DNA from 3 places in the Exiguobacterium sp. s6 genome. Region 2 is predicted to be linked to each of the others. Evidence: riboswitches for the same ligand, from Rfam matches in the RefSeq annotation. Region 2 holds a riboswitch; each other region holds the start of a gene.
What was found. A riboswitch is a leader RNA that binds a small molecule or an ion and turns the genes downstream of it on or off. The one in region 2 is predicted to bind S-adenosylmethionine.
Positions count from the first base shown of each region.

Region 1: linked by a shared signal. The riboswitch ahead of mtnK (S-methyl-5-thioribose kinase) and the one ahead of KNP75_RS03995 (methionine ABC transporter ATP-binding protein) in region 2 are both predicted to bind S-adenosylmethionine.
Region 3: linked by a shared signal. The riboswitch ahead of msrA (peptide-methionine (S)-S-oxide reductase MsrA) and the one ahead of KNP75_RS03995 (methionine ABC transporter ATP-binding protein) in region 2 are both predicted to bind S-adenosylmethionine.

Region 1 is NZ_JACSLN010000001.1:147,229-157,573, reverse strand. It holds gene KNP75_RS00925 (sugar ABC transporter substrate-binding protein) at 1-1,034, opposite strand, end outside; gene mtnA (S-methyl-5-thioribose-1-phosphate isomerase) at 1,027-2,061, opposite strand; gene mtnK (S-methyl-5-thioribose kinase) at 2,058-3,212, opposite strand; SAM riboswitch class I at 3,294-3,396, opposite strand; SAM riboswitch class I at 3,602-3,703, shown strand; gene KNP75_RS00910 (2,3-diketo-5-methylthiopentyl-1-phosphate enolase) at 3,773-4,930, shown strand; gene KNP75_RS00905 (2-hydroxy-3-keto-5-methylthiopentenyl-1-phosphate phosphatase) at 4,927-5,577, shown strand; gene KNP75_RS00900 (methylthioribulose 1-phosphate dehydratase) at 5,574-6,191, shown strand; gene KNP75_RS00895 (1,2-dihydroxy-3-keto-5-methylthiopentene dioxygenase) at 6,205-6,738, shown strand; gene KNP75_RS00890 (TerC family protein) at 6,775-7,608, opposite strand; gene folE2 (GTP cyclohydrolase FolE2) at 7,865-8,773, shown strand; gene KNP75_RS00880 (hypothetical protein) at 8,810-8,977, opposite strand; gene KNP75_RS00875 (rhodanese-like domain-containing protein) at 8,974-9,273, opposite strand; gene KNP75_RS00870 (DUF2711 family protein) at 9,310-10,029, opposite strand; gene pta (phosphate acetyltransferase) at 10,107-10,345, opposite strand, start outside.
Region 2 is NZ_JACSLN010000001.1:765,679-776,023, reverse strand. It holds gene sufU (Fe-S cluster assembly sulfur transfer protein SufU) at 1-197, opposite strand, end outside; gene KNP75_RS04025 (cysteine desulfurase) at 187-1,407, opposite strand; gene sufD (Fe-S cluster assembly protein SufD) at 1,409-2,677, opposite strand; gene sufC (Fe-S cluster assembly ATPase SufC) at 2,690-3,451, opposite strand; gene KNP75_RS04010 (MDR family MFS transporter) at 3,624-4,838, opposite strand; gene KNP75_RS04005 (MetQ/NlpA family ABC transporter substrate-binding protein) at 4,944-5,771, opposite strand; gene KNP75_RS04000 (methionine ABC transporter permease) at 5,802-6,464, opposite strand; gene KNP75_RS03995 (methionine ABC transporter ATP-binding protein) at 6,454-7,482, opposite strand; SAM riboswitch class I at 7,561-7,666, opposite strand; gene KNP75_RS03990 (thioredoxin family protein) at 8,120-8,377, opposite strand; gene KNP75_RS03985 (PTS sugar transporter subunit IIC) at 8,565-9,617, shown strand; gene gcvH (glycine cleavage system protein GcvH) at 9,660-10,043, opposite strand; gene KNP75_RS03975 (arsenate reductase family protein) at 10,083-10,345, opposite strand, start outside.
Region 3 is NZ_JACSLN010000001.1:1,193,030-1,203,374, forward strand. It holds gene KNP75_RS06135 (cation:proton antiporter) at 1-48, opposite strand, end outside; gene KNP75_RS06140 (GNAT family N-acetyltransferase) at 86-505, opposite strand; gene KNP75_RS06145 (glycerol-3-phosphate responsive antiterminator) at 633-1,178, shown strand; gene KNP75_RS06150 (SDR family NAD(P)-dependent oxidoreductase) at 1,231-1,935, shown strand; gene KNP75_RS06155 (HD domain-containing protein) at 2,047-2,895, shown strand; gene KNP75_RS06160 (sodium:calcium antiporter) at 3,111-4,100, shown strand; gene KNP75_RS06165 (bifunctional glycosyltransferase family 2/GtrA family protein) at 4,203-5,261, shown strand; gene KNP75_RS06170 (3'-5' exonuclease) at 5,305-5,871, opposite strand; gene KNP75_RS06175 (four-helix bundle copper-binding protein) at 5,938-6,270, opposite strand; tRNA gene KNP75_RS06180 (tRNA-Ala) at 6,386-6,458, opposite strand; gene KNP75_RS06185 (GRP family sugar transporter) at 6,592-7,455, shown strand; gene msrA (peptide-methionine (S)-S-oxide reductase MsrA) at 7,484-7,996, opposite strand; SAM riboswitch class I at 8,059-8,159, opposite strand; gene KNP75_RS06195 (hypothetical protein) at 8,204-8,365, opposite strand; gene KNP75_RS06200 (amidase family protein) at 8,477-9,880, shown strand; gene rlmN (dual-specificity RNA methyltransferase RlmN) at 9,950-10,345, shown strand, end outside.

The sequences.
Region 1 (10,345 bases), 620 kb from region 2:
GCGCCCCAGTTCGGGACGTATTGGCCGAGGTCGTCCATCGTCACTTTTTCGTCCGGCAAGACGTCACGGTCGACGAGATATGGGTCGACCGAATGAATCGACGGCGTCTCTTCACCCGCCAGTTTTTGATACGCGTAACGGACTTGGATCCGTCCGATTTCAGCCGGATCCGTCGCCGCCGTCACTTTCCACGGGCTGCCGTCCTCTTGCATGAGCTGCAGGTCTTCGTCACTCAAATCGATGCCATAGACCGCGATCTCATCGCGTCCGGCCTGTTTGATGGCACGGCTCGCCCCTTTGGCGAACTCGTCCCACATTGCGAATACGGCATCGATTTCCCCTTCCGGATACTTCTTCAAAATCGCTTCCATCTGGCTCTGTGTGTCAAGCGCCGTATTGTTCGTCGCCGAACCGAACTTGGCGACTTCCGTGATGCCTGGGTAGCGTTTCAAGAACGCATCATAAATCGTGTGGCGTCGTTCCATCGGTGTGAAGCCACCGACCCAAATCGTGACGATTTTGCCTTCGCCGTCCAAATCTTCGGCGAGTGCCTTGAGCGAACGCCAAGCGAGCGAATAGTCGTCCTGGTCGATGACCGTCACCCCGTCGTTCGTCAAATCGTTGTCGAACGCGACGACTTTGATGCCTTTGTCGAGTGCGCGTTGGACCGGTTCTTTTAATGCATCGGCGCGGCCATGGTCAATCAAGATGACATCGACCCCTTGCGTCGTCGCCGTGTCGACGTAACTCGCCATCTTCGACAGATCGTTGTCGGCGTTGTACACTTTCACGTTGCCGCCGAACGATTCGACTTGTTCCGTCACCCCATTGATATACTGCGACGAGAACGTCCCGATCGACATCTGCATAATCAAGGCGACATCGATATCTTTCGGCAACGTCCCGTTCGAGACCGAGACGGGTTTCGTCTCTGCCGTCTTCTCGGCCGGCTTTGATGGAGCCGCTTGCTCGTTCGTGCAACCGACGAGCGCCAAGACGAATGTGAATAACAAAATCAAGATTTTTTTAGACATGAATCGTTCCCCCTACATGATGTGTGATGGCGGCTTCTGTCGGTTCGAATACACCCGCCTCGGTGATGAGTCCGGTGATGAGGTCCGGTGTGGTGACGTCGAACGCCGGATTGAAGACGGTGATACCGACGGGCGCCGTCGGTTGACCGCCGATATGTGTGACTTCTGACGGATTCCGCTCCTCGATTTCAATCGTGTCGTCCGCCGTCAAATCGAACGTCGAATGCGGCGCAGCGACGTAGAACGGAATGCCGTAATGCTTGGCGAGGACGGCGAGTTGTAACGTCCCGATTTTATTGGCGACGTGACCCGTCCGTGTGATGCGGTCGGCTCCGACGATGATGGCGTCGACTCGTTTCGACTGAATCGTCCAAGCCGCCATATTGTCCGTGATGAGCGTCACGTCGATATCGGCCCGGTCGAGCTCCCAGACGGTGAGGCGTGCCCCTTGCAGGAGCGGCCGCGTCTCACAAGCGAAGACGTTGAAGGATACGCCACGTTCTTTTCCGACGTAAAACGGCGCGAGCGCCGTCCCGTAACGCGATGTCGCGATGGCACCGGCGTTGCAAATCGTCAACACGTTCCCCCCGGCCGGCAACACCGTCAGTGCATGCTCACCGATGGCCCGATACGTATCGACGTCCCGGTCATACAAAGCGATGGCGCGTCGTTTGATTTCCTCGGCAATCGCCTCGAAGTCATCCCCGACATTTAAATCAAGGAGCGACTCGATCACGTTTTGCAGATTGACCGCCGTCGGCCGGGTCGCGATCAGGCGGCGTCCGACGAGATCGAGCCGACGCGTGAAGTCCGGGTCATCGACTAACCGACTTGCCTCTTTGGCGAGGATGAACGCCCCGAAGTAAGCGATAGCCGGGGCGCCCCGGACTTGGAGCGTCTCGATGGCATGTTCGGCCTGTTCGAGCGTTTCGATTGTCACGTACCGCTCTTCATGCGGCAACAACGTCTGATCTAATACGATGAGTTCGTCCGTCTGCGGATGGAAACGGATATTTTGGACCGTCATACGCGCACCCCCGACAAAAGCGTCACCAAGTCGTCAATCGATTCGACGCTGTGGCGTTCTTTAATGAGCGCCGTCCCGAGAGCGAGTGCGTCACGTTTTCGTTCGAGCCGCGTCGCTTCCGGCAACGTCTCGAGATCGGCGACACCGGCGAGTCCAACGGCACGGCGAATGAGTTCGCAACCGGCGTAGCCGATCGTGTCGCTGAAAATCGTCCGCAACAACTCGTCGACGAAGCCGTCTGTGTTAAATGGCTCGACGGCGCGCTCAAAATTGACCCGGAACGTCTTCTCAAACGTCTCCCATACCGTCAAGACGTCCGTGAAACGTTCGAAGCGTTTGAGCGGGTCATGGAACGTCGACAGCGTCAAATGGGCGATGATTTGTCCGAGATCGAAGCCGAACGGTCCGTAAAACGCGAACTCTGGATCAATGATTTTCGTTTCTTGTTGAGTCGCGAAAATACTGCCCGTATGTAGGTCGCCGTGCAGGAGCGCCTCATGTTTCGTGACAAACCCGACTTTCAGTTTCGTCACCTCGACCTTGAGCGCTTGGTCTTGCCAAAGGCGTTCGACATCTTCTCGCAGCGCCGTCTCGATGTTGTTCGACTCCGCATCTTTGAACGGGTCGGTGAAGATGAGTTTCTCGGTGATGTCACACAGTTCCGGGTTGTAATAGTCACGTTCAATCCGCTTCTTCACGATCGGTCCGGCCGCGTAATCCGACGTCGCGAACAGCGTCTCGCCTAAAAATTCCCCAACATGGCGGGCAAGTTCAGGATACGTTTTCCCTTCCAAATAGCCTGTCCGAACGATCTCAAAATCTGACAGGTCCTCTAAAATCGTGTAGGCGAGCGTGCGGTCACTGCCAAGCACGACTGGCACGAAACGAGGGACGACGTTGGCGAATTCGCGCAACGCCAACTGCTCGATCCACGCCCGTTCAAGTGTGAGCGGCCAACTTTCGCCGACGACTTTCGCATATGGGAGCGCTTGTTTGACGATGAGACTCGTTTCGCCTTGTCGGATGCGGAAAACGAGGTTCAAATTGCCGTCTCCGATCTCCTCGCAATGCGTGATGCCTCCGTCTTCGATTAACCCCAACGTTTTCACATGCTCGACGACGGTCTGTTCTGTAAATGGTTGATATGACATAATGTTTTCCCCTTCCTGTACGTTGCCCACAAAAAAAGCCCCTTTCTCCGCGAGAAAGAGGCACAGCCAAACTGGTTGTTCCTCTCATCTGTCAGACATTCGTCTGGTGGATGTAGCACCGTGCCTAGTGGTCGGTTGCTGCGGCGTCATCGGGCCAATTCCCTCTGCCAACTCGCGATAAGAGTGGTTTATTCGATTCGGTGAACTTATGTGCTGAATATTACGGACTCGACGTCACGATTGTCAACGGCAATTTCCCGATGTAACTTCGTCTTTTTTTGTGCATATATGGAAACAACTTTCCAAAATATTTTTTTTGGAAAAAAAGGAATTGACGATGTGACGATTCTGTGCAAAAATTCAATTAAATTTCACAACTTCAAATCACATTCTTATCAAGAGCAGACGGAGGGACAAGCCCGATGATGTCGCAGCAACCGACCAGAGATGGCACGGTGCTAATTCTTGCAGCGTAAGCTGAGAGATAAGAGTTCATTTTTTTATGATGACCTCTTGCCTCGGCATGGGGTCATTTTTGTTTGCCTGGAAGGAGGAACCATATGAGTATCACTGCCACATATGAAATCAAACAGACGGACGCGGTCGCGACCGTCGCCGACAAGATCGCCCTCGAGCTGACCGTCGGCACATGGACGGACTTGCCTCACTTAGAGCAAGAGCAGTTACAGGCGTTCCGAGGTGAGGTCGTATCAACCACACATACGGACACGACGAGCCGCTTCACGATCCGCTATCCGTTACATAATGTCAGCCCTGACTTTTCATCCATCTTGACGACGACGTTCGGGAAACTGTCCCTCGATGATTCGGTCCGATTAATCGATTTGACGTTGCCGGAGACGCTCGCCTCTGATTTCAAAGGCGCCAAGTTCGGTGTCGACGGGATTCGTGAGTTGCTCGGCGTTCAGGATCGCCCGCTCGTCATGAGCATCTTCAAAGGCGTCATCGGCCGTGACCTCGCGTTTCTCGAGCAGCAACTCCGCGATCAGTTCGCCGGTGGCATCGATATCGTCAAAGACGACGAGATTTTATACGACAACCCGCTCACCCCTTCGCTCGAACGGGCCCGGATCGGAGCAGACGTCATTCAAGCCCACTTCGAGACGACCGGGAAACGCGTCCTGTACGCGATCACGCTGAGCGGCCCCGTGTTCGGTCTGCGTGACCAGGCGCTCCGTCTCACCGAGGCCGGTGCGACGGCGCTCCTGTTCAACGTCTATACGTACGGTCTCGACGCACTGCGCGAACTCGCGAACGATCCGGATATCCACGTCCCGATCTTGGCACATCCGGCCTTTGCCGGCGCCTTGACCGGGTCAATCAGTCATTCGCTTTTACTCGGTAAACTCCCTCGCCTCGCCGGGGCCGATTTGACGCTCTTCCCGTCACCGTACGGCTCACTTGCGACACCGCGCGACGAGGCGTTCGTGATTCGCGACCAGAGTGCCGAACCACATTGGTCGAAGCCGATTTTGCCGGTCCCGTCCGCGGGGATTCATCCGGGACTCGTCGCCGATATCATTCGGGACTTCGGGACGGATGTCGTCATCAACGCCGGCGGTGGCATTCACGGTCATCCGGACGGTGCAGCCGCCGGGGCTCGTGCGTTCCGACAAGCCATCGCTCACGTACTCGGTCAAACCGAAGGGCAGACGGACGAGCTCGATACCGCGTTGAAGGCGTGGGCGTCACGATGACGATCCATATCCTCTGCGACTTTGACGGGACGATTACGGCGGAAGACAATATCATCGCGTTGATGAAGGCGTTCGCCCCGCCGGCTTGGGTCGAGTTGAAAGACGCGGTCCTCGAGCAACGGATTTCCATCCGATCCGGGGTCGGTCAAATGTTTCGACTGTTGCCGAGCGAGGCCGCCCCGACTTACCGTGATTATTTGTTGGGGCGCATCACGCTCCGCCAAGGGTTCCCGGCATTTTTAGAAGAAGTTCGGGCCCATGGCTGGAAGTTTGACGTCGTCAGCGGCGGGATGGACTTTTTCGTCCATCCGATTTTGGAAGGCTACGTCGATCCCGAACACATCTACTGTAACGTCGCCGACTTCTCCGCTGAGACGGTCACCGTCGCTTGGCCGCACGCTTGCGACGAACAATGTACGAACGATTGCGGTTGTTGCAAGCCGACGCTCGCTCGTCGCATCGTCAATCCCGACGACCGCTTGATCGTCATCGGTGACTCGGTGACCGATTTCGAGGTCGCGAAGCGTGCCGACTTCGTCTATGCCCGAGGTCAACTCATCACGCTCTGCGAAGCGGCAGGCATCCGTTATGCCCCGTTCGAGACGTTCGACGACATCACCCATCACTTGAAGGAGGTGTCCGTATGAGCCTTGCGACACGTTGGCTTGAACTCGCCGACATTAAAGACGAACTCGCCGCCCGCGACTGGTTCCCCGGAACGAGTGGGAATTTGGCGATTCGCGTTTCCGATGACCCGCTCGAATTTCTCGTCACGGCGAGCGGACGCGATAAACGAAAACGAACACCGGACGACTTTGTTCACGTCGATGCGGCCGGACGCTTGATTGGCGAACAGAACGGTCGTCCATCCGCCGAGACGCTGCTTCACGTCGAAGTGTTCAATCGGACGGACGCGACGTGTTCGCTCCACGTCCATACGGTCGACAATAATGTCATCTCCGAGCTCCATGCCGCCACCGGCGAAGTCATCTTCACCGGCCAAGAGATCATCAAGGCGCTCGGCTTCTGGGACGAGGATGCGGTCGTCCGCGTACCGATTATCGAGAACCATGCGGACATCCCGACGCTCGCAGCCGCCTTCGCCCCTCATATCCGGGCAAACGCCGGCGCCGTCCTCATCCGCAATCACGGCATCACCGTCTGGGGCGAGACCCCGGCCGCGGCCAAACGTTATTTAGAGGCTTACGAGTTCTTGTTCAGCTATACGTTAAAACTACGCGCCCTAGGCGTCCATTCATAAGGAGGAACCAACCATGGCAACTGTCTATTTCCAACAAACCGAAGAACGTTACGTCGATCAAACTGAAGTGAGTGCCTTTTTAGAGTCACGCGGGATTTTATATGAGCAGTGGGATATCACAAAGCTCCCGGAAAACCTGCAAGAGAACTATCAGTTGACGGACGAGGACAAACAAGCGATCTTGTCGACGTTCCGTGACGAGATTCGTGACGTGTCGGAGCGCCGTGGCTATGAGACGGCAGACGTCATCTCGTTGTCGGATGCGACGCCGAACTTGGACGAACTGCTCGTCAACTTCCAAAAGGAACATCATCACACAGATGACGAGGTCCGCTTCATCGTCAGTGGCCATGGCATCTTCGCCATCGATGACGCCGAGCGCGGCTACTTCAACATCGAGCTTAACCCGGGTGACCTCATCTCGGTGCCGGTGAACACACGCCACTACTTCACGCTCCAAGACGACCGCAAAGTCGTCGCCGTCCGCATCTTTGTGACGACCGAGGGATGGGTGCCGATTTACGAGAAACAAGACGTGACAGCATGAAAAATGGTCTCTCGCCCAAAGGCGAGAGACCATTTTTTAATGTTTGGCAGCGGCTGTCGGTTTTGAAGAGAACCAACCCCATGCCGCGATCCCGACCATGACCGACCAGAAGAACACGGTCCACGCCGTCGAGTGGACGAATCCGTCCGGAAGACCCATGAATTCGAACGGTGTGCCGGCAATCAATTTCTTGAAGCCAGGGTGTTCGAGGACGAGCACCGTCAACTTCACGCCGACCCAGCCGACGATGATGAAAGCAGCTGTTTCGAGTGATGGGCGTTGATGCAACAACTTGACGAAAATACGTGCGGCGAAACGCATCAAGATGACCCCGATGAGTCCACCTGTCAAGACGACGAAGAACTGACCAGAGTCGATGCCGCCGATCTCACCGAGCCCGAGTGGCGGCAAGCTGACCGCGAGCGCGACTGCTGCGAGAATCGAATCGACCGCGAAGGCGATATCGGCGAACTCGACTTTAGCAACCGTCCACCAGAACTCTTTCTTCGTGACCGGCTTCTCCGTGATGGCCGTCTCTTCTTTCGCCTCAGCGGCGAGGTCTTGTTTCGGATCCATCTTACGGGCCTTATAGGTCATATACAGATGCCGCGCACTCATCCCGATCAAATAAAGCGCACCGAGCGCCTGGACTTGCCAGACGTTGATCAAGAACGAGATCAAGAACAAAGCGATGAAGCGGAAAACGAACGCTCCGAGTAATCCGTAAAATAGTGCCTTCTTCTGCTCTGTCCGTGGCAAGTGCTTGACCATGACCGCCAAGACGAGCGCGTTGTCTGCAGAAAGCAGCCCTTCAAGACCGACGAGTACGACGATGATCCAGGCGTACTGCAGGATTAACTGCCAATCCATTAAAACATCCCCTTTTTCTGTTGTGTTCCTTCATATTTAACAGTGATCTATATTTTAAGTTCACAGGAACATTTTATTCCCCATTTAGATTGAAATCAATCTTCTTTTCTTCAATTGCTGAAGTTTTTTCATTTGTGAGCACGTTCAAAGCATGTTCAAAGAGCAAAATGGTACCCGGTCGATGTACATTTCGTGATAAAATCCTAACAAGAACGAGTGGCAGTCATTTGCCCTCTCAAAAAAGGAGAATCCGATTATGTCTACAAGCCATGTCGCTTTACCTACTAAAGCAGAACGACATAAATTATTCGGTTCGGTCCCGCCGATCAAAGGCACGAAGCCAACTGAAAAAGATAAAATGGTCGATCTACAAAACACACCAAAAAACTTCTTGTTCGCGCTCGACAGCGTCGGCATCTCAAACGTCAAACACCCGGTCAACATCGAGACGCCAGACGGCATCCAAGCGACGGTCGCCACATTCGAGTTGACGACATCGCTCGTCCAAGACCGTAAAGGCATCAACATGTCGCGTCTGACAGAACAGCTCGACGCGTACCACACGCAAGGCTGGACGTTATCGAACCGCTCGCTCATCGAGTTCGCGCAAGAACTCGCCGAGCGCATGGAACAGACGGAAGGTCAATTGACGGTCCGTTACCCATGGTTCTTTAGCCGTAAAGCCCCGGCGACAGGTCTCAGCGGTCTTATGAACGCGGACGTCATGCACAACGTGACGTATAACTTAGAGACTGGTATGGCGAGCGTAACGGTCGGTCTTGTCATCAACGTGACAACACTTTGCCCATGCTCGAAAGAAATCAGTGAATACAGTGCCCACAACCAACGCGGCTACATCACGATTGAAGCTGGTCTCGATGAAGCATCGCTCGACGGTTTCGACTGGCGTCTCGCGCTTCTTGAGGCAGCTGAGTCGAACGCATCGGCCCCGCTTCACCCTGTCCTCAAACGTCCGGATGAGAAACGTGCGACAGAAATTGCGTACGAAAACCCGCGTTTCGTTGAAGACATGGTCCGCTTGATCGCGGCTGACTTGTACGAAATGAAACAAGTCGTCAACTTCTTCGTCGAATGCCGCAACGAAGAGTCGATTCACCAACATGATGCGATCGCTTCGATCACATTCGATAAGCGCGATAACTAAAAACGAGTGAAGCCTACGCGGGCTTCACTCGTTTTTCTATAGGCTTTGGACGAGTCGAATCGTCAACATCATGACGATGACGATGATCCAGACCGCCCAGACGAGCCGCCACTTGTCCCCATCGACTCGTTTGACGAACGTGTAGACGGTCAAGTAGAGCGCGATCAATAGCGGGATGACGACCCATGGATTGTCGAGCATCACGCTTCGACGTCACCGTCCCAAGCGAGCATGCCGCCCTCGACGTTGATGACCTTGTAGCCTGCTGACTCCAAATAATCACATGCTGTCACACTGCGGCCGCCTGAGCGACAGATGACGTGATAGACGTTGTCTTTCGCGAGCTTGTCCGTCACGCCAGGAAATTCAGACAGCGGATAGAGCGGTACGTTCGGGATATGACCCGCATCGTACTCGTCTTGTTCGCGGACGTCGATGATGTGGAGCGATTCGCCGTTCTCGAGTTTTTCACGTAATTCGGTTGCGTGGATGTTTTGCATGGTGGTTCCCCCTTAAAAGTGTTGTCCCTTACTAGTTTACCTCAGTTTTCGATCAAACAAACTCCAATTGATTGTCGTGTTTTCATCACAATAGAACCCTTCGAGTTCGCACCGCTCGACCACCTGCTCGACCCAAGCTCGGCTGCCGCAAATCAACGTGAAATGGCTATCCCAAGGCGGTACGATGAGCCAATCATGTAGATGTCCGAAGAACGTCCGATGCCGCATCCCCCACGTATCGGAGGTTAGCGTCTCCCGAATGTTGATGAGATGCCGTTCCGTGCAGAACTCGTCCCCGCTCCACATCCACTCTTCTCCCATCTCAAGAAGTGCTCGTAACACCTGATTCTCTAAAAGATTCGACAGCTCCCCTTCGCCTGGTGGAAGTACGTTCTCGCTATCGCAAAATTCGATGATTCGATTCGCACCTTCTTGATCTTCGGCGTGCGGTTTCAGCGCCGCAATCATCGTCCGGAGCGCGTGATCGATGCGTTTGATGTCATCGAAACCAAGTCGGCGACGCATATCTGCCCATGTGATGGCCCGAAATTGCTGTTCGACCTCATTTTTATCCATCTCGACATAACGGTCAACCGCGGTCGGGTCGTCTTTCGGGACTAGAAACGGATGAAACACGACGAATACTGTTTCGAACACCCCTTCGTAATACGTTTTGATCGGATAATCATCTCCGCCACCGAACATGGCGTACCGATGCCCTTCCGGCAATGTGATGATACCTTCCACTTCATCCATTTCCTCGCCCCCTTTTCCAATAGTTTACAATGGGACCACAAAAAAAGCATCCTCCGCTCAGGAAGGATGCTTGCGACTTACGCTTCGTTGCGCTCGTCGATCGCTTGTGCCGCTGTGATGAGCGTCAATTTATAGACGTCCTCTTCGTTACAGCCACGTGATAAGTCGTTGACCGGCTTGTTGAGACCTTGAAGGATCGGTCCGATCGCTTCGAATCCGCCGAAACGTTGAACCATCTTGTAGCCGATGTTTCCGGCTTCGAGGCTTGGGAAGACGAAGACGTTCGCATTTCCGGCTACTTCAGAGCCTGGTGCTT
Region 2 (10,345 bases):
GAACAGCCTTCCCCTTCAAACTTGGCATCTTTCACGATTCCATCCTCAACTTGGAGTTGGAGTCGGAGTGAATCCCCGCATGTCGGGTTGTTCAAGTCGATCGTCACGCCATCTTCGATGACGCCACGGTTTCTTGGGTTTTTATAATGATCCATGATGACCTGTCGGTACAACATGTCGAGATTGTTAAAACTCATAATTGAAATACTCCTTCGTTTGACGTAGCCCTTCGATGAAGCGGTCGACTTCTTCTTTCGTATTGTACAAGTAGAAGCTCGCTCGGGCTGTCGATGATTGCTTCAGGAGACGCATGAGCGGCTGAGCACAATGGTGGCCGGCCCGGACCGCAATGCCTTGCATATCCAAGACGGTCGCTAAGTCGTGGGCGTGCACGTCACCTAAGTTGAACGTGACGAGTCCGACCCGTTCCTCTGGCCCGAAGATTTGGATACCTTCGATCGTCCGCATCTGTTCGATGGCGTACGTCGCAAGCGCCCGTTCGTGGGCTTCGACGTTCTCGAGACCGAGGTCTTCTAAAAAGTCGATGGCCGCTGCCAAACCGACGGCGCCGGCGATGATCGGCGTCCCTGCTTCGAACCGGTACGGGATGTCTTTCCATGTCGACTCATACAAGTCGACGTAATCGATCATCTCCCCACCGAATTCGACCGGCTCCATGTTTTTAAGCAACTGTTTCTTCCCGTATAAGACCCCAATCCCGGTCGGACCGAGCATCTTATGGCCTGAAAAGGCGAGGAAGTCGCAGTCGAGTGCTTGCACGTCAAGTTTACGGTGCGGTGCGCTTTGCGCCGCATCGACGACCATGACCGCGCCTTTCTCGTGGGCGAGTTTCGCCACGTCGGCGATCGGGTTGATCGTGCCGAGCACGTTCGAGACGTGACTCATGGCAACGATTTTCGTCCGGTCCGACAAGACGGCACGGACCGCGTCGAGCGTGACTCGACCGTCCGGCGTCAATTCGACGTAACGGAGTTTGGCCCCTTTACGCTTGGCGAGCTGTTGCCACGGAATCAAGTTGGCGTGATGCTCCATCGGCGTGAGGACGATTTCGTCCCCTGCTTCGACGTTGGCATCCCCGTAGCTTGACGCGACGAGGTTAATCGCCGTCGTCGTCCCGCGTGTGAAGATGATTTCTTCCGGGACGGCGGCGTTGATGAATGAACGGACGCGCTCCCGCGCCCCTTCATACGCATCCGTCGCGTGCGTCCCGAGCGTATGGACGCCCCGGTGCACGTTCGAGTGGATGCGGCGATAGTAATCCTCGATCGCCTCGATGACAGCAAGCGGTTTTTGGGAGCTCGCCGCGCTGTCGAGATAGACGAGCGGATGACCGTTGATTTCCTGATCTAAAATCGGGAACTGTTTACGAATCGAGGCATCGATCATCTTAACGTACTTTCCCTTCGATGACTTCACGGAGACGGTCTTTGACCGACTCGATCGCGAGTTGCTCGACGACCGGGTTCAAGAATCCGTGAATGATCAAACGTTCGGCTTCTTTACGCGACAGACCGCGGCTCATCAAGTAGTAGAGCTGCACGTCGTCGACGCGTCCGACCGAAGCGGCGTGACCGGCCATGACGTCGTCCTCATCGATGAGGAGAATCGGGTTCGCGTCGCCACGTGCCTTTTCAGACAACATGAGGACACGTTCCGTTTGAACGCCGTTCGATTTCGAAGCGCCATGGTGAATCATCGATGTCCCGCTGAAGATGGCCGTGGCCGAGTCTTTTTGGACACCGTGAATCAAGATGAACCCTTCTGACGACTTCCCGAAATGGTCCGTCCGGATGTTGAAGTTTTGTTTCTGTGCGCCACGACCGACCGTGACGGCTTTCGTGTCTGAGAACGTGTTGTCTCCGACGAGGTGTGTCTTCGTCTCGACGAGCGAGTTGCCGTCATTCATGTGACCGAGCGCCCATTCAAGGCGTGCGTTCTCATAGACGACACCACGGCGGTTCATGAACGAGAGGGCCGACTCAGCAAGCTGATCGACGCCACCGAAGACGACTTTCGCGTTCGCGGCTGCGAACACTTCTGTCACGGCGTTGACCGTGTGCGGCTCGTTCGTGTTCGAGAGGAAGCTCTCGACATACGTCACTTCACTGCCTTCGTCCGCGACGATGATCGTGTGGTGATAGAGCGCGCCGTTCGCTTGTTCCATCGTGAAGATGGCTTGGAGCGGGTCTTTCAACTGGACGTTCTTCGGTACGTATAGGAACGCACCACCGTTCATGAGGGCAGCGTTCAACGCAGACAAACGTTCTTCGTCCACGCGGACACCTTCCGTCATGAAGTACTTCTCGACGAGGTCCGGATGTTGTTCCATCGCTTCGTTGATGCCCATGAAGAGGACACCTTCTGGCGTCGCGAGTTCGTTGTAGACGACATGACCGTTGCGTTCAACGAGCACGTTTGTACGGTGGTCTCCAAGAAGTGCTTCGATTTCAGGCGTCAAGCCGTCGTGCTTCGTGAGCTCGACGTCTCCAGAGACGAAGTCCCATTTATCAATCTTGATCTTTTCAACTTTTGGCAAGGCGAGAGTCGGCGCAAGTTCTGCTGCTTCTTTGCGACGGTTGACCATAAATGCCGGTCCACCGAGCGCCTCTGCACGTGCCGCTACTGCTTGTGCATCCAATTCAAATTGTACGGTCATCGTACAGCCTCCTTACGCTTCTGTGTCTACTGTCATTCCAAGATCTTGCTTCACCCAGTCGTAACCTTCTGCTTCGAGTCGTTGTGCAAGCTCTTTGCCACCTGACATGACGATTTTACCGTCCATCATGATGTGAACAAAGTCTGGCTCGATGTAGTTGAGGAGACGTTGATAGTGCGTGATGATCAAGCAGCCGAACTCTTCTGAGCGCATTTCGTTGACGCCTTTGGCGACGACTTTGAGCGCATCGATGTCGAGACCTGAGTCAATTTCATCGAGGATGGCGATGTTCGGTTTAATCATCATCATTTGAAGAATCTCGTTACGTTTTTTCTCTCCGCCTGAGAAGCCTTCGTTCAAATAGCGGTGTGCCATTTCTGAAGGGATTTCGAGGACGTCCATCTTCGCATCGAGTTCACGGATGAACTTCATGAGTGAGATTTCTTGTCCTTCTTCGCGGCGTGAGTTGATTGCTGAACGCAAGAAATCGGCATTCGTGACACCACTGATTTCAGCAGGATACTGCATCGCGAGGAACATTCCGGCTTGCGCGCGCTCGTCAACTTCCATGTCGAGTACGTCTTCGCCGTTCAAATCGACGCTTCCGCCTGTTACTTCATACAATGGATGTCCCATAAGTGCCGATGCGAGTGTAGATTTACCCGTCCCGTTAGGACCCATGATGGCGTGAATTTCGCCACCTTTAATTTCAAGATTAAGACCTTTGACGATCTCTTTTCCTTCGATTGAGACGCGGAGGTCATCAATTTTCATGTGTGGTACGTTAGACATTCGGATACCCCTTCCGTTTTCTCGCCATTTTTGGCGTAGATTAGATATATTCTAATCTTAATCTAGGCAATTTTTTATTTCAAGCGACTCACCTTATTATTCATTCTCAATAAAACTTAAATGTTGAGAATGAGAATATCGGGAAATCAAGACTTTATCCAACTTTTTCCTCGATTAAGGCCAAACTTGCTTTCCGTTCTTTCAAGGCGCCGGCGAAGAAGAAGGCGCCGCAAGCCGTCAACACGGCCAAGCTTCCAAACACTGGCAACGCGGCGTTATCAAACCCATCGAGCAACACCCCGCCGATGACAGGGCCGATCGTCTGACCGAGCGCCGTCAACCCCATCGCCCCGAAATACGTCCCGCGCAGGTGAGCCGGTGCCAATTCGTCCGTCAATACGTCCGTCATCGTGAACATGAGCACCTCACCGATTGTGAAGATGACCATCGCGATGAACAACACCCACGTCTCGGTCGCAAAACCGATGAGCAGGAGCCCCGTCGACAGCGTCCCGACGCCGAAAAAGAGTGACTTGATCGGCGACACGCGAATCCCGAAGCGCATGATCGGATATTGGACGATGAGGACGGTGATCGCATTGACCGTCAATAGATAGGCGAACAAACGTGAGCCATCGCTGAAGCCGTCATGGAACGCGATGAACTGCGGCAACGTCGCATTGAACTGACTATAGCCGATGATGGCGAAAATCATCCCGATGATGACGTAGCGGAACGTCTTATCTTGTTGTAACACACGGAACGTCTCCGTCAAGCGCGGCCGGACTTTGACGCCGTCCCCTTCCTCGAACGGATATTTCCGGAACAACGTCGAAATGACAAGACCGTATAACACATAGACGCCCGTGACAACGAAGAAGGCGCTCTTCGCCCCGGTGAGCGACAACACGACCGCGAGCAATGGACCAATCGCCGCCGCGATATTGATTAAAAAGTAGCGGACATTGTAGACGATGACGCGCTGGTCCGGTTGCGTCGTGTCGCTGATAAGCGCGCGGGACGCCGGTTCGAGGAACGACCGTGACACGCCCATAAGTACCGAGAACATGTAAAACCAAAATAATTCCGTCACGAGCGCGAACCCGCTGAACGTGATCGCATTCAAGGCGATCCCGATGAGCATCAACTGTTTGCGCCCATAGCGGTCAGACAGCGTGCCCCCAAAAAAGCTCATGAATAACCCCGATAACGCCGAGATGGCGAACACCGTCCCGATGACACTCGCCGAGAAGCCAAGCGTCGCAAGATAAATCGCAAAAAACGGCATAACAAAAAATGTCGACAGCCGGGCAAAAAATGTACCAAATAAGACACCCAGCGTCAGCGGATGAATGTGTCGTATGTTCATCCGGATCCCCCCTTTTTCTACATATATGTAGTGTACTTCTATTGGTGCGCCAAAACTACTCCAAACAAAAAAGGCCCGGGATGTCCCGAGCCTTGACGACAATTATTATTTGACCGGTACGACTGCGCCTTTGTATTCGTCCAAGATCCACTGTTGTGTCTCTTCTGACGTGAGGACTTCAAGGAGTGCCTTGACGCGCTCATCATCTTCGTCGCCTTCACGTGTGACGATCAAGTTGACGTAAGGTGAGTCTTCGCCTTCAAGGGCGATCGCGTCTTCGAGCGGGTTGAGGCCGGCATCGATCGCGTAGTTCGTGTTGATGAGGACCGCGTCCCCTTCACCGTTGTTGAACGCTTGCGGGAGAAGTGCCGCTTCAACGTCCGTCTTGAACTCCAAGTTTTTCGGGTTGTCGACGATGTCTGAAACCGTCGCGTCCGTCGTCTTGCCTTCTGCAAGCGTGAGTAAGCCTTCTGATTGGAGCATCGTGAGGATTCGGCCGTGGTCAGCGACTGACGAACTCATGATGATTTCAGCGCCTTCTGGCAACTCATCGAGTGATTTGTAGTCTTGTGAGTAGACACCAATCGGCTCGATGTGGACGCCGCCGGCTGATGCGAATTTGTAGTCTTTATTCTCAGCCATTTGCGACTCGAGGTACGGCTCGTGTTGGAAGTAGTTCGCGTCGAGTTCGCCGTCCGCGAGCGTTTTGTTCGGGAGGACGTAGTCTTGGAACTTCTTGATTTCGAGCGTATAGCCCTTCTCTTCGTAGTCGTCTTGAATGTGCTCTAAAATCTCAGCGTGCGGGACGTTTGACGCACCGACGACGAGCGTCTTGTCATCGCCCGAACCTGATTCTGAATCTCCGCCGCAAGCTGCGAGAATCGTAAGTGCTGAAGCTGCTGTCAATCCGAGTACTGTTTTCCATGATTTCATTATAAAACCCCTCCAAATTTTCTATTTAGATCAAGCGGAACGCTTGTCAATTACTGATACGAGTCGATCGCCGATGAACTGGATGACGAAGACGATAACCAAGATTAAGACGGTCGCGACGAACGTGACGTCACTCTGTGAACGCTGGAACCCTTCGAGGAACGCCAAGTTCCCGAGTCCCCCGCCCCCGACGACCCCTGCCATCGCCGTATAACCGACGATTGCGACGATCGTGACCGTGATGCCTGACACGATGGCCGGCAATGCTTCTGGGAACAACACTTTATAGACGATTTGCCATTTTGTCGCACCCATCGATTCAGCCGCCTCGATGACGCCGCGGTCGACTTCGCGAAGGGCGAGCTCGACCATCCGCGCATAGAACGGAGCCGCACCGATAATGAGCGCCGGCAACGCTGCCGTCGACCCGAGCATCGTCCCGACGACGAGTAACGTGAACGGGATGAGCAAGATGATCAAAATGATGAACGGAATCGACCGGAACACGTTGACGATTGCGCTGATGACCGTGTAAATCGGACGGTTTTTCATCATGAGCGGTTCGTTCGTGACGTATAAGAGCATCCCGAGGGCGAGACCGATGACGAACGTCGCGGCTCCGGCGACGAGCGTCATATAGAGCGTCTCCCACGTCTGTTCTAACATGACTTGCCAATCTACATTAGGAAACATCGCTTTCTACCTCCACTTCCACTGCCTGCGACCGGATTGAGGCGATGGCCCGCTCGACTTCAGCCGGCTCTCCGATCAATTGGATGAATAATGTCCCGAGGGCACCGACTTGTGACTGCGTCACGTTTCCGCCGATGATGTTGAAGCCGATATCATGTTGCTTCAACACTTCTGACAGAATCGGTTGCTCGGCCGTCTCGTTCAAGAATTTGAGCTTGACGATTTGACCGCTCGGATAACGCGCTTTCAAGTGCTCGAACGTGAGCGACATGTCTTCGACCGCGCCGATCTGTTTGACGAACTCTTTCGTGATCGGCTGTTCCGGATGTTGGAACACCTCGGCGACTTGTCCGGTCTCGACGACCTTCCCGGCCTCCATGACGGCGACGCGGTGGCAAATCTTTTGGATGACGTGCATCTCATGGGTGATGAGGACGATCGTCAATCCGAGCTTTTTATTGATGCTGACGAGCAGTTCGAGAATCGAATCGGTCGTCTTCGGGTCGAGTGCGCTCGTCGCTTCATCGCAGAGGAGCACTTCTGGATTCGTAGCGAGCGCACGGGCTATCCCGACTCGCTGCTTTTGACCGCCCGATAGTTGCGACGGATAGCTGTCTTCCCGTCCGCCTAAGCCGACGAGTTCGACAAGTTCTTGGACGCGGCGTTTGCGTTCGCTGGCCGGTACCCCGATGAGCTCGAGCGGGAAGCTGATGTTTTCAGCGACCGTGCGTGACCATAATAGGTTGAAGTGTTGGAACACCATCGAGACGTTTTTACGTACCCCGCGTAGTTCCTTCGGCGTGAGCTTCGTCAGCTCGCTGCCGGCGACCACGATTTCACCGCTAGACGGTGCCTCGAGTCGGTTGAGCAAGCGGATGAGCGTCGACTTCCCCGCCCCTGAATATCCGATTATTCCAAAAATTTCGCCGCTTTCGATGGTAAGCGACACATCATCGACCGCCTGGACCCGACCGTTTTTCGTATCGAACCATTTGGCCACATTGCGTAGTTGAATCAATCCATTTCCCTCCTGACAACAAAAAAAGTACGCACGTTTGAGCAAACGTGCGTACTTTATCGGTACGGACAACGATTGCTCTCATCTTCCAAGGTTTACACCTTGCTGGAATTAGCACCATTTCGGATTGCTCCGCGGTTGCTGGGCGTCATAGGGCCAGTCCCTCAGCCTCTCTTGATAAGAGTGGTTGCGTATTTGATTAGCTTTATCATAGCGACACATTATTTTCATGTCAAACTATTTTTTTCAGACAAATTAAAAAAAGGTGCCATCCGAGGATGACACAGAACGTAGCACCTTGAGTCACTGAAGGACAACCCATAGATGAACCTCTTTTGCCCGATCAGAGCATTCATCCTTATATGGGGGATTTTACCCAATCATCACTCGGTCTTCGAACGGACCATGCAATTACGCGACCGGTGCCCCGACGCTTGATTTTTTTGGGGGACAATCGAAGGGAAGGTCCACCTGAAATCGCGTAAGCTCATGCAACGGTTGTTCGAAAACGTCTTGCTGACGGGAAAATCTCGACCTATGTTGTGTTCAAGTAAGATGTTGTAATGAATATATCATTCGTGAACTTTCTGTGTCAACTGATTATTTAAAATTTTCAGATTATTCTAATCATCCTATCTCATTTGACGAAAGATAGGACGTGCTGGACGTTTTGAAACGCATACAAACGATCGCGAACTTGGCCATTTTCCAGCTTCAATAGCGCCGGGACGCTCATGACTTGATACGCCTCGAGCTCGTTCGGGATAAAGTTGGCATCGCGCTTTTCAATCTGGAGTTCGGGGTCGACGGCCTCGACGACCGAGAGCATCCGCTCGGCCACGGCGCATGTACCGCACATTGGGGCGTATATATATAAGAATCCGTCAGTAATCATTGTTCTCACCTCTCTTCTAAGTATATGAATCCGGGCCGGTCTGTTCAAAAGTTGTGCTCAAATGGAAAATTCTGAACATTTCAACATTTTGTATTGACGCTCGCTAGAAAGAGGCATAGTATGGTCATTAACTTTATTGCTTTTGTACATAACAGCATACCAGTAGAAAAGGACAGGTGAATCCCCAATGACGGAAGAGAAGCTTACCGGAAAACAGTTTTTGATGAACGTCTTGAACGGCCTCAGTCTTGCCATCCTCATCGCCCTCATCCCGAGCGCCTTGCTCGGTGAATTAACGAAAGCCATCTTACCTTATGTTCCGTCACTGCAGTTCATCTTAGATGCGACGACAATTGCGATGCGTCTCTTACCGGTCATCATCGGTGTCGCCGTCGCCATGCAGTTCGGACGCTCGGCACTCGAGGCCGGCACGATCGGCATCGCGACCCAAGTCGGGAGCGGCGCCATCCGCATCGAAGAAGGGGCGTTCCTCATGGCTGGAATCGGTGACGTCATCACGGCCGGTGTGACGGCCGCTCTCGCGACGTTCCTCGTCATGCAGTTGTCGCCACGCTTGAAGACGTACACGGTACTCGTCTTACCGATGACGGTCATCGTCGTCGCCGGAGGGATCGGGGCGTTCCTACTCACTTACATCTCACAAATCACAACATACGTCGGGACGATCATTATGACGATGACGGAACTGCAGCCGATTGTGATGGGCATGTTGATCGCGATGGCGTTCTCGCTCATCATCGTCTCGCCGATCTCGACGGTCGGCATCGCCACAGCGATCAGCCTGTCTGGTGTCGCGGCCGGGGCCGCCAACCTAGGGGTCGTCGCCGCCGGTTTCGGTCTCGCCATCGCCGGCTGGCAGATGAACGCGACGGGAACGTCGATCGCCCACTTCCTCGGGTCACCGAAGATTCAAATGGCGAACTTCGTCCGTCGTCCGATCATGATGTTGCCGGTACTCGCCAATGCGGCCATCCTCGGAGCGCTCGCAGGCATCCTTCGGATCGAAGGCACGCCGATCAGTGCCGGTTTCGGCGTCTCCGGCCTCATCGGTCCAATCAACGCCTTGCATTTGATGCCGGGGGGCTTCGCGCTCTGGAACGTCATGCTCGTCATCGTCTTGTTCGGACTCATCCCGGTGACGCTCGGAATCATCTTCTACCGCCTGTTCAACCGGACGTCGCTCATCCAGCCTGATCATTACCGCCTCGATTTCGAATGAACAAAAAAGCCCGGCTTCTCGTGAAGAGAAACCGGGTTTTGTTTAGCCTTGAATCATCGCTTCGTATTCTTCGGCTGACATGAGTTTGTCGACGTCTGACGCGTCGTTCAACTCGACTTCGATCATCCAAGCGCCTTCGAACGGTGCTTCGTTGACGAGTTCTGGTGAATCGGCGAGTGATTCGTTCACCGCTGTGATTTTCCCAGAGATTGGAGCGTACAACTCTGACACGGTTTTGACCGACTCGACCGAACCGAACGGCTCATCAAGTAAAATCGTGCCGCCGACTTCAGGAAGTTCGACAAAGACGATATCCCCTAGTTCGCTTTGTGCGAAATCCGTGATCCCGATGCGGGCCACGCTTCCGTTCACTTCAACCCATTCGTGCTCTTTTGAATAACGTAGATTGGCAGGTACTTTGCTCATCTTAACTTCCCCCTCAAATGAATTAGACTCACACGAGTATTATAGCACTTCGCCCCAAACGTCTGTAAACGACTTTTCTGAAAATCCGACAGTTGATTTTTGACCATCTGTCACGATTGGACGCTTTAAAAGCATACCATTGCTCGCGAGAAGCTCGAGTTGTTCGTCTTCTGATAAATTTGGCAGTTGATCTTTGATGCCTTCGTTTCGATATACTTGGCCGCTCGTATTGAAGAATTTTTTGAGCGGGAGACCCGACTGTTTCCATAGTTCGGCCAGTTCATCTTTCGACGGTGTCGCCT
Region 3 (10,345 bases), 430 kb from region 2:
TACGGTGAGTGCCAATCCGAGGAATACGATTACATTGAATACGTCCATACGTCACCCCCTAAAAAAGGGAAGGATTGCTTCACCATCAGTTTTCACTCCATTGATATTCCATCCCGACCGATTCGGGACGAGAATAGTCAAATCCGAACTGGCGATACAGGCCGTCTGCCGGAATGTCAGCAATCAGACTAATGATGGCCGTCTCGTCTGCTTCCTGTAAAATCCAATCCATCAATCGTTCCATGATCAATTTACCAAGCCCAAGGCCTTGACACTCGGGATCGACGACGATATCGACGAGATGAAACACCATGCCGCCGTCCCCGACGACACGTCCCATCCCGACCATCGTGTCGTCTTTATATAAACAAACGCCGTATAACGTGTTAGCGAGCCCTTTCACCGTGCCTGAGTCGGAACGCTTCGGCATGCCTGCTTTGACGCGAAGGCGTTGATGCTCCTCCGGTGTCGGTGTCTCAATCCGTACATCTACTTCATTCACCATGTCACTACTCCCTCTCTGCGCATAAGTTAAAATTATTTTCCCGCTATATTGAATCGGTAAACCTTGATTTCCGGATGACGTTGTACAGATAATGAGAGAAACTGGAATGGAGAAAGGTTGTGTGGGAATGATTGAAGGTCAAACGATTTTGCCTGCTCTCCGAGACATGAAAGACCTCGAGGCATTTGTGAGAGGGCCATTCAAAGTTGGCGTCTTGCTTGAAGTCCATGTGGCCCGGCTTGATGCCGTGTTTCAGTTACTAGCGGCCCATGACAAGCAAGTGTTCGTCCATCTCGATTTGATTCAAGGTCTGAAGGCGGATGAATATGCGACCGAATATGTGTGTCAGACGTTTCGACCGTATGGAATCATCTCGACGAAAGGCAGTGTCATTTTAAAAGCGAAACAAAAGCAAGTTAAAACGGTGCAGCGTCTGTTTTTAATCGATTCGAGTTCGCTCGAGAAGAGTTATCGCCTCATCAACCGCACTCAACCGGATTATATTGAGGTATTACCAGGTCTCGTCCCGAAATATATCCGGTGCGTGAAAGAAGCGACAAATATTCCAGTCTTCGCCGGCGGCTTGATCTCGTCGTCTGAAGAAATCGAGGCCGCCCTTGAGGCAGGTGCGACCGTCGTGACGACGTCTGACCAAACACTTTGGACGAACTGATAGGACTCATTTTCATGCAATCAGGGTATTCTACTGTCCAGGAGGGATGACAATGAAACAGACGATGATCATAACCGGTGTCAGCCAAGGAATCGGGCGGGAACTGGCCCGCCATTTCAGCACGACATACCGTGTTGTCGGACTCGATATCGGGCAAGACCCACAACTTGAAGGAGTGACGTTCCATCAGATCGATCTGGGGGATCATGAGGATGTGAACCGCGTGTTCAAAGTAATTCATCAAGAAGTCGGCACCGCCCATGTGCTTATCAATAACGGTGGCGTATCCTCGCTCGTCAAACCGATGACCGAACTCGACGTCGAGACGTTCAAACGCGTGATCGATGTCAACCTCGTCGGGACGTTCGCTTGCTCGAAAGCTTTCTTGACGTTGAACGAAGGGGCTAATTTCGGCCGCATCATCAACGTGGCCTCGACCCGCGCGCTTCAAAACGAGGCCGATTGGGAAGCATACGGCGCCTCAAAAGGCGGGATTGTTTCGTTGACCCAGTCGATGGCGGTCTCTTTGGCTGAACGACCGATCACGGTGAATGCGGTCAGTCCCGGATGGATCCATACCTCGGATGAAGCCCTTCGTGATATCGATCACGCGCAGCATCCGTCAGGACGTGTCGGGACGCCGGAGGATATCGTCCGTGCCGTCTCTTATTTGATTGACGAGAAAAACGATTTCGTCAACGGGCATAATTTGATCGTTGACGGGGGCATGACGAAAAAGATGATTTACGAAGCTTGAATCAAGAAACTGGGACCATTACCCTATCTTTCAACAACCGATATGCGTGTAAAGACCTAGTGACGGGTATAGGATGGGGAGTACATTGAAACTAGCGAAGGAGGAAGCGTCGTGCATCAAATCATCGAGGAGGCACTCCGTTTCGCGGCCGTCCGTCACGACGGACAGTTTCGAAAAGGAACGAATATTCCTTACTTGACCCATCCTGTGGCCGTCTCCATGTTGCTCGTCGAAGATAGGCAACCCGTCCCGGTCGTCGTGGCGGGTCTGCTCCACGACTTGCTCGAAGATACGTTGACGACACCTGATGAACTGAGTGAACGATTTGGACATGAAGTGACACGTCTAGTCAAGGCTGTGTCCGAGCCGGGGAAACACCAGTCGTGGGAAGAACGCAAACGGATGACGATTCAGCATGTGCGGACGATGCAGTATGATGAAGTCGCACTCTTGGCCGCGGACAAGCTACATAATCTGCGTTCGATTCGTCTCGACGTCGAGTCTGCCGGCAAACAAGTATGGGACCGTTTCAATCGGCCGCTCCGCGACCAGTCCTGGTATTATCATGAACTGCTCCATGCGTTGAAGCCGTTCGCGCAGACGACGACGCTCATCGAAGCGTTCGAGACGGAAATGAACTTGTTGTTTTACGGAGTCGAAGAAGGGCGGACCGAGAAGTTAGAGAAGTTGTTCGGTGTCATCAAACATGGGTTCCGTGAAGAAGAGTGGCTTCAAGAGACGACGACGCTTTGTCAGACCGCTTTCGAGCTGAACGAGACGATGCGCGAAGGGTATCGTCACGGGACCGAGGTCAATCAACTCGAGCTCGACGCCTTGTCGGCTCAATTGAAAGAAGCTGGACTGTGGGAACGCTTGTCGCTCCCGGCACTCCAAGCGATCGATGAATTATCGTATCGAATGGCATTGCAGTCGGACGAGATCGTCGCGTGGCTTGAGTGAAATGATTGTCAAGTGACCTTAAACGTGATATATTCATCGTGAACATAAGAAGGGGAGTAGCGACCACGAATGTGGTCGATGGATCGTCACTACGGTGCAACGCACTCGGTCCATCGAGCTTCTGATCCAAGTCCGCGAGACCTTTTTATGGATGCTTCTTCGGCGTCCATAAAAAGGTCTTTTTTGATTTTTTGAAAAAGGGGAGACACAGAAATATGGTATTTATTTACTTCATCTTGGCCGCAGCACTCACCGTGTATGCTGCCATCAAATTATCGACATATGCCGACGTCATCAGCGAGAAGTCGACGATGAGCGGCATGCTCGTCGGGACCGTGTTGCTTGCCGGAGCGACATCGCTTCCGGAAGTGACGACGAGCGTATCGGCCGTCATGATCAATAACCCGGATATCGCCATCGGGAACATGCTCGGCTCGAACTTGTTCAACATCTTTATCTTGGCGATGTTTGACTTGTATTATCGTCAGAAGCGTCTATTTAACGAAGCAAGTCGGGATCACCTCTACACGGCGAGTCTCGGTTTGATGTTGACGCTCGTGACGATGCTCGCACTCGTCATTCGCATCGACTTCACGATTCTCGGGATTGGTATCGATGCCTTATTGATTGCAGGGTTGTACGCGGTTGGGATTTACTATATCGGACAACGTCCAAAAGAAACTACGACAGAACGTGAAGTCGAGCAAGAGGTCGGTGTCAGCGTCACCGACTCAATTCCGATCAAACGCGCGGTCATCGGCTTCATCATCGCCGCTCTCGTCATCATGGCGGCCGGAACGGCGCTTTCAGTGTTAGGTGACCAAATCGCCGTCGTGACCGGACTCGGTTCGAGCTTTGTCGGCAGCTTTTTGATCGCGGCCTCGACGTCGCTCCCAGAAGCGGTCGCCGTCTTCGTCGCCTTGAAGCTTGGAAACGTCAACTTGGCGTTCGGTTCGATTTTGGGGAGTAACATCTTCAATATGCTCATCATCGCGATGTCGGACGTCTTCTACCGAGGCGGTTCGATTTTGGCGGATGTGTCCACGTCACACTTGGTGACGGCGATCGGGATCACGATTTTGTCGGTCTTGGTCATGTACAGTGTCCTTCGAAAAGATGTCACGTCGAAGTTCCGCTACGTCTTGCCGTCCGTTCTCGTCGTCCTCGTCTATTTCGCGTCGTCTTACTTCATCTTCATCGGTTGATCGACCACACGGTGTCCTCGGACATCGTGTTTTTTGTTTGAGGCGGTTCGAGGAATCACTTTTCACTCACTTGGGTATAGAAGGAGGGAAGGAGGGGTGGCGATGCAAATGCATTCCGTGGAACGTCTTGATGATTACGTCATATTAATCCCAGCATATAATCCCGATCAAGCGCTCGTCACACTGGTCCGGGAGTTGAAAGAAGAAGGGTTCGTCCATCTGTTCGTCGTGAACGATGGGAGTGCCGAGACGTCCCGTCCGATTTTTGACGAGGTCGGAAAATGGGTCACGGTGCTCGAGCATACCCGGAATCAAGGGAAGGGTGCGGCATTGAAAACCGGGATTCGACATGTCGTTCAGCATTTCCCTAGAACGAACGGGGTCATCACGGTCGATGCGGATGGGCAACATCTGCCGACTGACGTCTTGAAGCTGTATGAAGAAGGCATACGCTGGCCTCATCATTTGATTATGGGCTGTCGCGACTTTTCAGGGTCCGATATCCCGTTCCGGAGCCGATTCGGAAATCAGATGACGCGCGGCGTCATGTTGCTCGGCAGCGGTCTTCGTCTGAAGGACACCCAGACCGGCCTTCGGGCGATTCCGTTGCGGTATGCGGAACAATTGCTTGATGTGCCGGGGAACCGTTATGAGTTCGAGATGAACATGTTGACGTTCACGAAACGATTGCAAGTCCCGATTCATCAGACACCAATTCAAACCGTCTATGTGGCAGAAAACGCCTCGTCCCATTTCCGGCCGGTGATCGACTCGATTCTTATCTATCGCATGTTTTTGGCCTATTCATTATCATCGGTCGCATCATTTCTGTTAGACATCGGGTTCTATGCCTTGTTCGTCTATTTGTTGAATCCGTGGTTCGAGACGACGCACGTCTTGATTGCGACGGTCGTGGCCCGTATCCTGTCATCGCTATTCAATTATTTCGTCAATCGGAAAATCGTGTTCCATTCGAAGGCGAAGCGGGCGATGCCGAAATACTTCGGACTCGTCGGATTGCAGATGGCGCTGTCGGCCGGTCTCGTCTATGCGCTGTTCTATGTCATCCGCGACGGTGAGGTATGGATCAAAGTGTTCGTCGACAGCTTCTTGTTCGTCGTCAGTTATTATGTCCAGAAAAAATGGATCTTTAAACGCTAACAGGCCAAGACGTGTGTCTTGGCCTGTCTGGCATGCATATCGTTCAATAAGCGAGTTTTCCGAGCTTGACCGATGTGTACCGGTGCAGTTCACGCGGATCATGGATCCCGGTCTTCTGCATCATGTCGCGCATGAGCAGGGCACAGACGCGAGCATCTTCAGCCGCATCGTGATGCATGAACGGGACGTTCAAATATTCCGCCATCGTGTTCAGCTTGTGATTCGGCAGACCTGGATACAGTTTTCTCGACAACTTGACGGTACAGCCGTACTCGATCGTCGGAAACGTATATAAATCGTATTTGGCGATCGCTTTCTTGAACGCGCCCATATCGAACGATGCGTTGTGTGCCATGACGAGGTCGACATCCCGCAGCGTCGGATAGAGCTGTTCGAGCACCTCGGGTAACGCTGGGGCGTCCCAGACATCGCTCGGCCGGATGCCGTGGACCCGGATATTGCCGGCATCGAAGTCTTCCTCCGGATTGACGAGCAGTTGGTTCGTTTCGATGATTTCACCGTCGACGAGCAGGCTCCAGCCGACAGAGCAGATGCTGCGACTATCGCGGTTCGCCGTCTCGACGTCGATGGCAAGAATTGAATGTGGCATAATTGATCCCTTTCTCGTAAAAACAAGTATAAAAAAAGTCTAACATATCGTTAGACTAAAAAGCGATTATGCGGCCACGAGGTTGCGGCATGCTTCGGCACAGCGGAGACATGCTTCGGCACAGCGTTGGCAATGGTCGTGCAAGTGGCGGCCACATTCGACGGCGCACGTGTCACACACCTGGGCGCAGAGTGCACCAATCGGTTTGGTGAAAGCCGAATCGGTCTCGAGCGCGTTCAAGGCGAGTGCACACACTTCCGAACATTCTTTCGTCAGCCGGATACACTCGGCGACCATCAACAAGTCTTCTTCTTGTAAGCATTTTGAGAAACAATGATTACTTGCCCGCATACAGTCGATGACGGCTAAAATGGTCTCTTCGACAGAGGCTCGGTCCATGATAAGTCCCCCTTTAGAATAATGATGTCTTACAATCATTACCCGCTAGCGGATGAGTTAAACCGAGCGGCGACGCAAAAAAAGTCACCCCTCAAATGAGTGGTGACTTCAATAATGGAGCATAGCGGGCTCGAACCGCTGACCTCCACGCTGCCAGCGTGGCGCTCTCCCAGCTGAGCTAATGCCCCGTTCGAAAATTATTATATCATCCTAGTAAAACATTTGGCAATGGCTATTTTTAATTTTTTTGAACAAAGTTTAATCAGCACTGAACGTGGGAAAATCACAAATGATGTTATATTACGAAAGCAGGTGTCATGTATGGAAATGATTTTACTCGCACTCTTACCTGCCTTGATGTGGGGGAGCATCCCGCTCATCGTCTCAAAGGTCGGCGGGAAGCCGATTCAACAGTTGATCGGGACGACAATCGGGGCGATGGTGATGGCGGTCATTATCGCACTCGTGTTCAATCCCGGGTTCACGACGCTCGCAATCGTGACCGGATTCATCTCCGGCGCGTTTTGGGCACTCGGACAATATTTACAGTTCCAATCGTTTCAAATTTTAAGTGTCTCGAAGGCGATGCCGATCAGCACCGGCATGCAGCTTCTCGGTACATCGTTGTTCGGTGTCATCGTCCTCGGAGACTGGAAAACGACGACCGAACTATGGCTCGGATTTTCGGCGCTCGTTCTCATCGTGATTGGGGCTGCGTTGACATCGTATCAGCAGAACAAAGACGGCGACAGTAGCGGCGCCTTGAAGAAAGGCTTGCTCGTCCTGCTCGTGTCGAGTATCGGTTACGTGACGTACGCCGTCCTGACGAACTATTTCGAGGTCGACGGGATCACGGCCATCTTGCCACAGTCGGTCGGGATGTTCGTCGCGGCGCTGTTGTTCAGCCTGCGTGAGAAAGATGTGAAGAAGTTCGATCCGAAGACGTTCAAAAATATCTTGGCCGGGATCGCCTGGGGGATCGGGAACTTCGGGCTGTTCGTGTCGAGCGGTGAAGTCGGAATCGCGACGTCATTCGCCTTGTCGCAATTGAACGTCGTCGTGGCGACGCTCGGCGGGATCTATCTATTAAAAGAAGAGAAGACGACGAAAGAACGTGTCTTAGTCTTTATGGGTATCGGCCTCATTGTCGTGGCCGGATTCATGCTCGGAATCGCCAAAAGCTAAAAGACGGGTCAGACGACCCGTCTTTCGCTTACCAGGCTTGTTCGATGAATGCGTCACGCCCAGATTTTTTCCGGTCCTCTTTATAGTGGGCCGGATTTTTTTTATGGAAGTCTTGATGGTACTCCTCGGCCGGATAGAACGTGTCAGCCGGTAAGATCTTCGTGACGATCGGCTGTTGGAAACGTCCGCTCGCCGCGAGCGCGTCGCGACTCTGCTCTGCTTTCACACGTTGTTCTTCCGTATGATAGAAGATGGCCGGCGCATATTGACTGCCTCGGTCTTGGAATTGACCGCCGTCATCGGTCGGATCGGTCTGAATCCAATACAGTTCGAGCAGTCGCTCGTAAGCGAACAGCGTCGGGTCGAACGTGATCTCGACGACCTCATAGTGTCCTGTCGTCCCTGTCTTCACTTGTTCATACGTCGGATCGTCGACGTGACCTCCCGTATAACCTGATACGATCGACTCGATGCCGGGCTGTTCCTCGAACGGTGTCACCATGCACCAAAAGCAGCCGCCTGCGAATGTTGCTTTTTCCATTAATAAGTCCCCCTCATGTTCATTCCAAAAAAAGCGCCCATGTCATCGACATGAGCGCTCTGTCATATCGGCCAAGGCAATCACCTTGCTGGTAGTAGCACCTTGCCGTAGCAGGTTGCTGTGAAGTCATAGAGCCAGGTCTCTCGTTCACTCAAGATATCGATATGTAGTTGGTGACAGCATCATACCATCAGATTTGAAGCGGCGTCAACGGTTTGGCTTGCGCCGTAGTTGGAGCAAGGTGGCACCGAGGATCAGGATGACGAGCACGATGGAGAGCGGTAGCGTATACGGGGCGTCCCCGGCATATAACTGTAAGAAGAACAAGGCAAAGACGGACAATAAGACGAGTACGTACGAACGGTTCATAGTAACCTCCCTTTTCTTTCAGTGTACCAAGTTACACATTCGTTGGCGAACGAAAACAGGAAATCATGTGGCGATAGCGAATACCATCGAGTGACCAAAGGAGGAATCAATATGACTGACACATTTGATTTTATGGAACTCGATATCGAATCTGCCCATCGCGGATATAAAGAAGGAACGTTCACGGCGCGTGACGTGACGGCCTACTATTTGACCCGGATCGCCCAGTTCAACGACAAACTGAAGGCGGTCATCCAGGTGAACCCGGACGCGTTGTTCGAGGCCGAGTCGGCTGACCGGGCGTTTCGTCGCGGGTTACGCTTGCCGCTACTCGGCATTCCTGTCTTGATCAAAGACAATGTCGAGACAGACGGACTCATGAAGACGACGGCCGGGGCCGTCGCCCTCGAACATCACTTCGCAGGCCGGGACGCCCATCTCGTCCAAAACCTGCGAGCGAGCGGGGCCATCATCCTCGGGAAAGCGAACTTGTCCGAATGGGCCAACTTTTTGACCGAGGGCATGCCGAACGGCTGGAGCGGTGTCGGTGGGCAGACGCTCAATCCATATGGGGATAAGCTCGATGTCGGAGGTTCGAGCTCAGGTTCGGCCTCTGCGGTCGCAGCGAACCTGACACTGCTCGCTGTCGGTAGCGAGACGAGCGGCTCCATCATCCATCCGAGCGTGCACAATGGCATCGTCGGCATCAAACCGACCGTCGGCCTCATCAGTCGGAGTGGCATCATCCCGATCTCGCGGTCGCAAGATACGGCGGGACCGATGGCACGAACGCTCGAAGACGCGGTAAGGGCACTTGAGGCGATGGTAGGGGAAGACCCGGCGGACCCGGCGACACTCAACCTCCCGGCCGGCCCGCCGTATCGGACGTGCCTCGACGAGCGCCAAGCGGTCGGGATGCGTGTCGGGATCGTCAAAGCTGATTTATCAACAGAAGAACAAGCATTATACGGTGAGACGACCGAGCTGTTGAAACAGAGCGGCATCGACCTTGTCGAAGTCGAACTGCCCGCCCATGATACACTCGACCAAGGCGATATTTTGTACCACGAGTTCAAACTCGGGATCGAGGCGTACCTGGCCACGACGACGCTCCCGTACGAGACGTTGTCGGATTTGATGGACTGGAACAACAGACATCCTGAGACGATCCCGCACGGACAAAAGACGTTCGAGAAAGCGGAAAGATTGTCGGGACGTCTCATCGAGGCGGCCTATTTGACGCGCCGGCTCGATGACGTGCGTGACGCCAAGACGGACGGACTCGACCGCCTATTAAACGAACAGCAGTTGCACGCGCTCGTCTTGCCTCACGATTTGAACTATGACATGGCGGCAAAAGCCGGGCATCCGACCATCACGATCCCATATCGCTTGAAAGCGAGCGGGGCGCCGTTCGGCCTATCGTTCACCGGGACGAGTTATGCCGAACGTGACTTGATCCGTCTGGCGTATGCGTTCGAGCGACATATTTCGCGTCCCGTTCCACCGTTATAAGAACGTTGCACCCGTCGTCCACGTCCGCTACAATGGTACGTATGCGGATTGAAGAAAGGACAGATAGCAATGAAACCATCTATATACGGGCTGACGTTCGATCAGCTGACAGAAGCGTGTGTCTCTTGGGGATACAGCGCCTTCCATGCGAGACAAATCTGGGACTCGCTCTACATCGACCGAGTGAAGCAAATCGAGGACATCTCGGTACGGGCCGAGGTGCGTGAGGCGATCGCCGCCGAATACGTCATCTCGACGCAAGACCTGTTCGTCAAACAAGAGGCGGGCGACGGGACGGTCAAATTTTTACTTAAACTACACGACGGGCACTATATCGAGACAGTGCTCATGCGACATAAGTACGGCCGTTCGGTCTGTGTGACGACGCAGGTCGGGTGCAATATCGGCTGCAGCTTCTGTGCGAGCGGTCTCTTGAAGAAGACACGTGATTTGACGGCGGGCGAA